One region of the Streptomyces sp. Ag82_O1-12 genome, then DNA from elsewhere that is predicted to be linked to it. Evidence: riboswitches for the same ligand, from Rfam matches in the RefSeq annotation. Region 1 holds a riboswitch; the other holds the start of a gene.

Evidence for each region. A riboswitch is a leader RNA that binds a small molecule or an ion and turns the genes downstream of it on or off. The one in region 1 is predicted to bind ZMP and ZTP.
Region 2: linked by a shared signal. The riboswitch ahead of QOL88_RS36580 (bifunctional 5,10-methylenetetrahydrofolate dehydrogenase/5,10-methenyltetrahydrofolate cyclohydrolase) and the one ahead of QOL88_RS24390 (glycine hydroxymethyltransferase) in region 1 are both predicted to bind ZMP and ZTP.

Annotation. Positions count from the first base shown of each region.
Region 1 is NZ_FXUW01000001.1:5,280,521-5,285,637, reverse strand. Features, by position in the region: gene QOL88_RS24395 (hypothetical protein) at 208-795, shown strand; gene QOL88_RS24390 (glycine hydroxymethyltransferase) at 844-2,292, opposite strand; ZMP/ZTP riboswitch at 2,326-2,411, opposite strand; gene QOL88_RS24385 (glutathionylspermidine synthase family protein) at 2,533-3,714, opposite strand; gene QOL88_RS24380 (hypothetical protein) at 3,729-4,082, opposite strand; gene QOL88_RS24375 (DMT family protein) at 4,209-5,069, shown strand.
Region 2 is NZ_FXUW01000001.1:8,034,265-8,039,381, reverse strand. Features, by position in the region: gene QOL88_RS36595 (ABC transporter ATP-binding protein) at 1-1,729, shown strand, start outside; gene QOL88_RS36590 (hypothetical protein) at 1,787-2,074, opposite strand; gene QOL88_RS36585 (nuclear transport factor 2 family protein) at 2,248-2,610, shown strand; ZMP/ZTP riboswitch at 2,640-2,724, shown strand; gene QOL88_RS36580 (bifunctional 5,10-methylenetetrahydrofolate dehydrogenase/5,10-methenyltetrahydrofolate cyclohydrolase) at 2,747-3,604, shown strand; gene QOL88_RS36575 (CU044_5270 family protein) at 3,605-4,678, opposite strand; gene QOL88_RS36570 (RNA polymerase sigma factor) at 4,671-5,117, opposite strand, start outside.

The DNA of each region.
Region 1 (5,117 bases):
TGGTCCGCGTACGCGGTCGGCCGCCCGGCGAGTTCCCGCGGCGGCTGGGCCGCCCGGCATGTGGAGCGTGTGCTGGTGATCGCGGTGGCGCTGGTGGCCGCTCTGGCCGGGGGTGCGCCGGTGACGACCGCCGCGGCTCTGGCCGGGGGCGCCGTGACCACCGCCGTGGGCTCCCCGGCGCGGGGGCGGGACGTTCCCGACGTGGCGATGGTCGTCGGGGGCGGGACGGGGCGGACTGCGGCGGTGCGCTCGGGGCAGCGCGACTTCGCCCGGCTGTGGCAGCTGCTGCAGCCCACGCACACGGAGACGGAACGGGTGCCGGAGGACTGGGCGGAGGGGGACTTCCCGCGGGTGCGGTGCACGGTGCTCTGGGGACTGTCCGGGGTCGGCGGCTGGCCGAGCACGAACCGGCCGCCGGGCGGGGACGTGGCCGTCGAGCGGCAGGACCAGCTGCTGGTGGCCGAGGACGGGACGCCCTGGGTGCGCTCGGATCCCAGCCCCACCGTGGAGGACGACGACATCCGCTGGCACCGGGCGCCGCGGTCCGTCTTCGAGCGCTTCGACCTGGCCCGGCTGCTCGGTGACGCGGAGGGCGGGCCCGGCGCGAGCCCGGCCGCCGCCGCGGACCCGGACGGTCCGGTGCGGGGTGACGTCCGGTGGGCGGTGACGGCGGGGGCGCTGGGGCTCGCGGCCGGTGTGGGCGGCACGCTGCTGATACGCCGCGCGGCGGCCCGGCGGGAAGCCGGACCGCCGCGGGAGGAACCGCGTCAGGTGCTGATCGACCTGGACGAGTGACGGGCGTGCGGGTCGGCCCGGCCCTGGACGAGTGACGGGCCGCGGGCGTCAGCCCAGGTCGATCTCCGGGTAGAGCGGGAAACCGGCCACGAGGTCGGTGGCGCGCTGGGAGATCTCGTCCGCCACCTTCGCGTCGAGGACGTGGGACGCCTTGGAGGGGGCGCCCGACTTGGTCGTGCCCGGCTCCGCGGTGGTGAGGACGCGGTCGATGAGGCCCGCGACCTCGTCCATCTCGGCGGTGCCCAGGCCACGGGTGGTCAGGGCGGGGGTGCCGATGCGGATGCCGGAGGTGTACCAGGCGCCGTTCGGGTCGGCGGGGATGGCGTTGCGGTTGGTGACGATGCCCGAGTCGAGCAGGGCCGCCTCGGCCTGGCGGCCGGTGAGGCCGTAGGAGGAGGCGACGTCGATCAGGTTCAGGTGGTTGTCCGTGCCGCCCGTCACCAGCGTCGCGCCCCGGCGCATCAGGCCCTCGGCCAGCGCGCGGGAGTTGTCGACGATGCGCTGGGCGTAGTCGCGGAAGGACTCCTGGCGGGCCTCGGCGAGGGCCACCGCCTTGGCGGCCATGACGTGCGGGAGCGGGCCGCCGAGGACCATCGGGCAGCCGCGGTCGACCTGGTCCTTCAGCGAGTCGTCGCACAGGACCATGCCGCCGCGCGGGCCGCGCAGCGACTTGTGGGTGGTGGTCGTCACGATCTGGGCGTGCGGGACCGGGTCGAAGTCGCCGGTGAGGACCTTGCCCGCGACCAGGCCGGCGAAGTGCGCCATGTCGACCATGAGCGTCGCGCCGACCTCGTCGGCGATCTCCCGCATGATCCGGAAGTTCACCAGTCGGGGGTAGGCCGAGTAGCCCGCGACGATGATCAGCGGCTTGAACTCGCGGGCGGAGGTGCGCAGCGCCTCGTAGTCGATAAGGCCCGTGGCCGGGTCCGTGCCGTAGGAGCGCTGGTCGAACATCTTGCCGGAGATGTTCGGGCGGAAGCCGTGGGTGAGGTGGCCGCCGGCGTCCAGGGACATGCCGAGCATGCGCTGGTTGCCGAAGGCCTGGCGGAGCTCGGCCCAGTCGGCGTCCGTGAGGTCGTTGACCTGGCGGACGCCGGTCTTCTCCAGGAAGGGCACCTCGACGCGGGCGCCGAGGACGGCCCAGAAGGCGACGAGGTTGGCGTCGATGCCGGAGTGCGGCTGGACGTAGGCGTGGCGGGCGCCGAACAGCTCCTTGGCGTGCTCGGCGGCGAGGGACTCGACGGTGTCGACGTTGCGGCAGCCGGCGTAGAAGCGGCGGCCGATGGTGCCCTCGGCGTACTTGTCGCTGAACCAGTTGCCCATGGTCAGGAGCGTGGCCGGGGAGGCGTAGTTCTCGGAGGCGATCAGCTTGAGCATCTCGCGCTGGTCGGCGACCTCCTGGCCGATGGCGTCCGCCACGCGGGGTTCGACGGCGCGGATCACGTCGAGGGCGGCGCGGTAGGCGGTGGAAGCGGGGGAGAGGGGCTCGGCTGACATGTGTGGACCTCCGGACGTTGCGTTCAGCGTTCACGGTACGGCCCAGGCGCACGGCTCTGTCTGCTCGGGCCGCTCCCCGATGGTTCGTCCATCCCAGCGCGCCAGTCACGGCCCGGGGTCAGCCTACCGGGTTGCCCTCCGTTGCCGAGTGCGGGTGGTGCGTGGCTTGTCGCGCCCACGCGGCGGAGCCGCACATGTACACAGCCCCGCGCCCCTTGAGGGGTGACTCTTCAAGCCCCTCTAAAGGATCACGTGGGGCAGGAACCTCGCGTACTCGTCCGTTATCAGGCCCGAGGACTCGCGGATGCCCAGGCCCGCCGACTCGTTCTCCACCACCCAGGCGCCCAGGACGACGCGGTTGCCGTCGAAGTCGGGCAGGGGGGCGAGCTGCTGGTAGCAGCAGGGTTCGTCGCGCAGGACGGGGGCCGTGCCGGGGTCGTGGATGGTGACGCCCGCGCCCTCCCGGCCCAGGAGGGGCTTGGCCACCCAGCCCGTGCCGGACAGGTCGCGAGGGCCGTCCAGGTAGGCGGGGAGGAGGTTCGGGTGGTCCGGGTACAGCTCCCAGAGGATCGCCAGGAGCGCCTTGTTGCTGAGGAGCATCTTCCAGGCCGGTTCTATCCACAGGGTGGAGCCGGTGCCGCCGCCGTTGTCGAGGGTGTCCAGGACGTGGTCGGCGAAGCGGTCGGTGGTGAGCCATTCCCAGGGGTAGAGCTTGAAGATGCTGCGGATGAAGCGGAGGCGGTTGTCGACGAAGCGGCCGGAGAGGCGGTCCCAGCCGATCTCCTCCATGGCGATCCAGTCGGTGGCCAGGCCGGCCTGTTCGGCGGTCTCCTTGAGGTAGGCGACCGTCATCATGTCCTCGCCGAGTTCGTCCGCCGAGGAGTACGCGAAGTAGAGGGGGCTGCCCGGCGGGAGGAGGGCGGCCTGCTTCTTCCAGGCGTCGATGAGGCGTTCGTGGAGGGAGTTCCACTGGTCGGCGCCGGGGAAGCGGTCCTCCATCCAGAACCACTGGGGGGACGCGGCCTCGACCAGGGAGGTGGGGGTGTCGGCGTTGTACTCCAGGAGCTTGGCCGGGCCGGTGCCGTCGTAGCGCAGGTCGAAGCGGCCGTAGACGGAGGGCAGTTCGGCACGGCGGTGCCAGGCCTCGGCGACCGCCCGGGCGACGCGGGGGTCGGTGATCCCCAGGTCGGCGAAACGGTCCTCGGTGACGATGTGGCCGGCCGCTGTCAGGCACATGCGGTGGAGGTCCTCGACCACCTCTTCGAGGGCCTCGATCTCCTCCAGGGAGAAGACGTAGTGCGCGCTCTCGTCCCAGTACGGGCGCAGGGAGTCGTCGGGGTAGCGGGTCAGCGGGTAGATCAGGCCCTGTTCCTCGACGGTCTGTTGCCATCCGGGGCGGGGCTCGGCGGTCCGGCGTTCCATGGCTGTGCCCGCTCTCAGCCGCCGCCGCTGCCGGAGCCGGAGCAGCCGAAGCCGCCCCGGTCGACGGCCTCGCTGCGGCTGAAGGTGCCGTCCTCGGCGTAGCCGCCGCTGACGTCGGCGTCGTAGTGCCAGTCGGCGTCGGCGACCCTGGTCTTGCCGGTCTTCTTGCGGCCCTTGCCGGAGGAGGACGTGCCGGACGAGCAGTTCTTGTCGGCGACGATCTTGTAGCCGTTGATGTAGTCGTAGCTGTCCCGGTCCACGCAGCGGCGGTCCGGGTCGGAGCCGCAGGCGGACAGGGCCGCCGCGAGGACGCCCATGCCGCCCAGCACCACCGTGCTCGAGCGCAGCCTTCGCCGTGTTTCAGCCATGTGCGTGTCTCCCCCATGTGGCCCCGTTGTGCACTGACAGACGGTCAGCCTAGAGATCGGTGTGAACGGGCGCGCATGGCCCCCCGTCCACGGCCGCTCCCCTACTGTCGATTTGTGATCTTTGGAATGGTGTGTGCCCTCGGTGCGGCGGTCTGTTTCGGTACGGCGACGGTGTTGCAGGCGATCGCCGCGCGCTCGGCGGCGACCGGGCCGGGCGGGGACGTGGCGCTGCTGTGGCGGGCGCTGCGGCAGTGGCGGTACCTGGCCGGGCTCGCGCTGGACGGGCTCGGTTTCGTGCTGCAGATTCTCGCGCTGCGGTCGGTGCCCATCTACGCCGTGGGGGCTGCGCTGGCCGCGAGCCTCGCGGTGACGGCCGTGGTCGCGGCGCGGCTGCTCAAGGTGCGGCTGAGCCGCGTCGAGTGGGCGGCGGTGGCGGTGGTGTGTGCCGGGCTCGCGCTGCTGGGGCTGGCGGCCGGAGCGGAGGGCGACGAGGAGGGGCCGGCGTGGCTGAAGTGGGCGATGGTCGGGGCGGCGGCCGGGGTGCTGCTGCTCGGGGCGGCGGCCGGGCGGCTGCCGGAGCGGGGGCGGGCGTTGACGCTCGGACTCGGGGCGGGGCTGGGGTTCGGGGTGGTGGAGGTGTCGGTGCGGCTCATCGACGGGTTCTCGCCCGGTGAACTGTTCCCCAATCCGGCGACGTACGCGCTGCTGCTCGGCGGCGGGGCGGCGTTCCTGCTGCTGACCTCGGCCCTGCAACGCGGGTCGGTGACCACGGCGACGGCCGGGCTGGTGCTCGGGGAGACGGTCGCGCCCGCGCTGATCGGTGTGGTGTGGCTCGGGGACCGGACCCGGCCGGGGCTGGGGTGGCTGGCGATCCTCGGGTTCGCGGTGGCGGTGGCGGGGGCGCTGGCGCTGTCGCGGTTCGGGGAGGCGCCGGTGGAGGCGGAGGAGGGGGAGGAGGGGGAGGAGGGGGCCGTCGCGTCGCGGTGAGCGGCCGTGCTTTCCTCCGCTGCCGGATTTCTCCACCTTCCGGACAAC
Region 2 (5,117 bases), 2.8 Mb from region 1:
CACACCCCCGTGGCGGCAGCTCCTCGGATACGTACGGCCGCACCGCTGGTCCCTGTTCACCGGTGCGCTGCTCTCCCTGGTCACCGGGGCGACCGGGCTGCTGCTGCCGCTGGTGGCGCGAGGCCTGATCGACGACCTGTCGCACGACCGGGCCATCACCGGCGCCGTGCTGGCGATGTCGGTCCTGGTCGTGGCCAACGCGGCGGTGGGCGCGCTGGGTTCGTACGTGCTGACGCGCACCGCCGAGTCGGTGGTGCTCGGCGCGCGGCGGACTCTGTCGTCGTATCTGCTGCGGCTGCGGATCACGGCCGTGGACCGCAGCGAACCCGGGGACCTGATGGCCCGCATCACCTCCGACACCACGCTGCTGCGCGCGGTCACCACCGACTCGCTGGTCGGACTGGGCACGGGCGGGCTCACCCTCGTCGCCACGGTGGTGATGATGGGCTGGGTGGACGCCGTGCTGCTGGGCGTCACCCTGGCCGTGATCCTGGGCGCGGGCGTGATCCTCGGGGTGATCGTGCCGCGCATCAACCAGGCCAGCCGGCAGGCGCAGAACGCGGTCGGGGTCATGGGTGCCTCGCTGGAGCGGATCCTCGGCGCCCTGCGCACGGTGAAGGCGTCCGGCGCGGAGCACCGGGAGGAGCGGACGCTGCACGAGGCGGCTCAGGAGTCGTGGCGGCAGAGCGTGCGGGCCGCCAAGTGGTCGGCCGCCGCGGGCAACACGGCGGGGCTCGCCATGCAGATCGCCTTCATCACGGTGCTGGCCGTGGGCGGCGCACGGGTGGCGACCGGCGCGATCGACGTGGGCACGCTGGTCGCGTTCCTGCTGTTCGTCTTCTACCTGATGTCTCCGATACAGCAGGTCGTCGGCGCCATCACCCAGTACCAGACGGGCGCCGCGGCCCTCACCCGCATCGAGGAGGCCCTGCGCCTGCCCGCCGAACCGGCCGCCGGGGCCGCCCCGCTGCCCTCCCCCGGCGCCGAGCCCGCCGCCCTCGCCTTCCACGACGTCCGCTTCCGCTACGCCGACGACCTGCCCCACGTCCACCACGGAGTGACCTTCAGCGTGCCCGCGCAGGGCATGACGGCCTTCGTCGGTCCGTCCGGCGCCGGCAAGACCACCGTCTTCTCGCTGATCGAGCGGTTCTACGACCCCGAGTCCGGTGTGATCACGCTGGACGGGCGGGACCTGAACGACTGGGAGCTGCCCCGGCTGCGCGCCTCGATCGGCTATGTGGAGCAGGATGCGCCTGTCCTGTCGGGCTCCCTGCGGGACAACCTGCTGCTGGGCAATCCGGAGGCGGACGAGGACGCCCTCGCGCGGGTGCTCAAGACGACCCGGCTCGACGGTCTGGTCTCCCGGCTGCCCGGCGGCCTCGACACGCTCGTGGGGCACCGCGGCACCAAGCTGTCCGGCGGTGAGCGGCAGCGCGTGGCCATCGCCCGCGCGCTGCTGCGCCGCCCCCGGCTGCTGCTCCTGGACGAGGCGACCTCGCAGCTGGACGCGGTGAACGAGGCGGCGCTGCGCGACACCGTCGCGGACGTGGCACGCACGACCACGGTCCTCGTCGTGGCGCACCGGCTGTCGACGGTGACGATGGCCGACCGGATCGTGGTGATGGACGCGGGCCGGGTCCGGGCCGTCGGCACGCACCGTGAGCTCGTGACGGCCGATCCGCTCTACGCGGAGCTGGCGGCGACGCAGTTCCTGGCCACCGCGGACTGAGACCGGGCGTGCGGGAGGGCCGCCCGGGTCCGGGCGGCCCTCACGCACACGCCGCGGTCAGTGGACGTTCGGCAGGAGGCCGAAGACCGGGGAGACCAGACCGACGACCTGGTTCAGCTGGTCGAGGTCGTTGAGGCGGTTGAGCCCTGCCACCTGCGAGGAGGGCCGCGGGATCTCGGCCTTGTGCTCGGCGGGGATGTCGCTCACGGCCAGCGAGTCGAGCGTCGTCATCGGGCTGAGCGGGCTCTTCGCTTCCGCGTCGGCCGCGTTCGCCATCGGCGCGACGAGGCCGGTGACGCCAGCGGCGAGACCAACGGCGGCGACGATACGTCGTGTTGAGATCATGCCTGGCGCAACGCGAACGGGTCCCCGGCGGACACGGGCGGGCGGTGCCGCTCACCCGTCAGGCCCAGTGTTCCGGTTGCGCTTGCCGAGCCCGCCCGGCGGGAGGACGCTCGACAGGAGAGGCCTTTCGCGGCCCGCGTCCGCCGGGCCGCGGCCCTTCGAAGGAGGTCATCATGGGAACCGCGGCAGACCCCGCCTTCGACCGGGACACCCTGCGCCAGGGCGTGGAAGGGGATCCGGACATCCTGCTCTCCCTGTACGCCGACGACGCGGAGCTGCGGATCGTGGACCACACGGCCCAGCCCAGCCACCCCAAGGTCCTGCACGGCCGGGACGAGATCGGCCGGATGCTGGAGGACGTCTACAGCCGCGACATGTCGCACACGCTGGAACGGTGCGTCATCCAGGGCGACGAAGCCGCCTACAGCGAGAGCTGCCAGTACGCGGACGGGGTGCGCGTACTGTCCGAGTCCATGATCGGGCTGCGCGACGGCAAGATCGCCGAGCAGACCCTGGTCCAGGCCTGGGACGAGTAGCGCGAGCGTCACCGGGCTCCGTTAGGGTGGGGCCGGGCCGTGACTGGCGCTGAGGTGGAGCACCACCGGGGAGCGGCCCCGCGGAAGTCGATGCCGTGCGCCTGGGCGAAGCAGCACACAGGCCCAGGAGTGGATCATGTCGCAGGCACGGCTCATGGACGGCACCGCACTCGCCCGGCGGATCATCGAGGAGACCGGCGAGCGCGCGGCCGTCCTCACCGAACGGACGGGCACCGCGCCCTGTCTCGCGACGGTGCTCGTCGGTGAGGACCCCGCGTCCGTCACCTACGTCCGGATGAAGCAGAACCGCTGCCGCAAGGCCGGCATCACCTCGCGGCACGTGGCCCTGCCCGCCGCCACGACCACAAAGGAACTCGTCGGCACGATCGAGGCGCTCTCCGCCGACCCCGGGGTGCACGGCATCCTGCTCCAGCACCCGGTGGGCGAGCACATCGACGAGCGGGCCGCGTTCGAGGCGATAGCGCCCGGGAAGGACGTCGACGGCGTCACCTTCGCCTCCTTCGCCACCATGAGCTTCGGCCTGCCCGGCTTCGTGTCGTGCACGCCCGGCGGGATCATGCGGCTGCTCGACGCGTACGGCGTCGACCCGGCCGGGAAGCGGGCCGTGGTCGTGGGCCGCAGCGCGATCCTCGGCAAGCCCGTCGGCATGCTGCTGCTCGCCCGGGACGCGACGGTCACCTACTGCCACTCGCGCACCCGGGACCTGTCGGCGGCCGTGCGCGAGGCCGACATCGTGGTGGCCGCGGTGGGGCGGCCCCGGCTCATCCGCGGCCAGGACGTCAAGCCCGGCGCGGTGGTGATCGACGCCGGGTACAACGCCGGGAACGTCGGCGACGTCGACTTCGACTCCGCCGTGGAGCGGGCCTCGCTGATCACACCGGTGCCGGGCGGTGTCGGCCCGATGACCATCGCCACGCTGCTGGAGCAGACTGTGGAAGCCGCCGCCCGGCACCTCGGTGTCGCCGAGGTGTGATCAGCGCATCCAGGCGCTGTACGACATGACGTCGCCTTCTTCGACTCCGTACTCGGGATCCGGCCGCGTGAGGGTGCTCTCCAGGCCGAGGACGGTGCCGGTGGCCCGGTCCATGATGAGCATGCGGCGGAGGCCGCGGGAGTCGTTCACGTAGGCCTGGCCGCGTCGGCCCAGCCGGTCGGTCACCTGGCCGACCGGCCGCAGCCCCTCGGCACCGGCCAGGAGTCGTGCCAGCGCCGCGCTCTCCCGTGCCCCGAGGGTCCAGTTGTCCAGCAGCGTCGCCGTGGCGTCCAGCAGCTCGGGCGTGGTCAGCGGGGTGTCGGTGGACTGAGCCGCCATCAGGTAGGCGCGCAGCCGGGCCGGGTCGCGGGGCGGGGGTGAATTGGGCGGGGCGTCGCTCCAGCTCGGCGGGTAGGTCTGGTCGAGGAGGACGTGGCCGTCGTCGACGAGGTGCGGCTCGCCGCCCGCGTCCGAGAGGACCGGGCGGCCGGGATGCCTGGGGTCCGTGGCCACGACGAGTTGGGTGTGGCTGTCGTCGGCCCGCCAGCGCACGATGCGCTCTTCGGGCAGGGTGATCGGGGGCTTGTCGTCGGACATGCCGAGACTCCAGGACTGCACGTGTGTGCCCTTGCGCAGGCGGGGCGCGCCGTCGGTCCCGGCCACGGCTGACGCCAGCTCGGCCATGCGGTGCAGGGGCACGGGTGTGGAGCCGGTGTCGATCACCAGCGGTCGGGGCGCGGCGACCGCCGGCGGGGTGCTCGGTCCGCTCAGCACGAGGGTGAGGGTCAGGGCGGCGACGACGGCGGTGGCGAGCAGACCCCAGGCCAGCCGGAGCCGGCGGGGTCCCGGGAGCAGCAGGTCCCGCACGTGGCCGGGGCGCCGTCCCTCGGGGTCTCGACGGTCGGAGAGCGGGCCTCGTCGGTCGCGTGACCGACCGGGGAGCCCGTTCCCCCGGTCGCGCAGCAGTTGTTCGAGCCGGCGCTCGGCGTTGTGGTCCAAAGGGCCGTCGCCGAAATGGGGGCCGCCGGGCGGCACGGGATCGGCGCTGCGCAGCAGTTCGAGTTCGTCAGCCATGGCCGTGTTCCTTCGGGGCGGTCATGCAGGAGTGCTCGGCGATCGGGAGCTCGGGACGCATGCGGTCGATCTCGGCTCTGAGGCGGCGCCGCGCCCGGTGCAGCCGCATGGACGCGGCCCGGCTGCCGCAGCCGAGGGCGACGGCCACCTCGTCGACGCCGAGCTGCTCCCACGCCGTCAGCCGGAGCACCTCCTGGTCGGCCGCGGAGAGCCGGGCGAGTGCCTCGTGCACCCAGCCGCCGGGCGTGTCGGCCTCGGGGCCCGCCGCGATGTGCCGTCCGTGCGCGGTGGCGTCGTTGCCGAGCCGGTCGACGAGCCTGCGGCGGCGGCCGTGGCCGCGTACCGCGTTGGCCAGGCAGTTGCGTGCCACGCCGTACAGCCAGGGCAGCGCGGCGGCCGGGAGGTCGGCCCGGCGTCGCCAGGCGACCGTGAACACCTC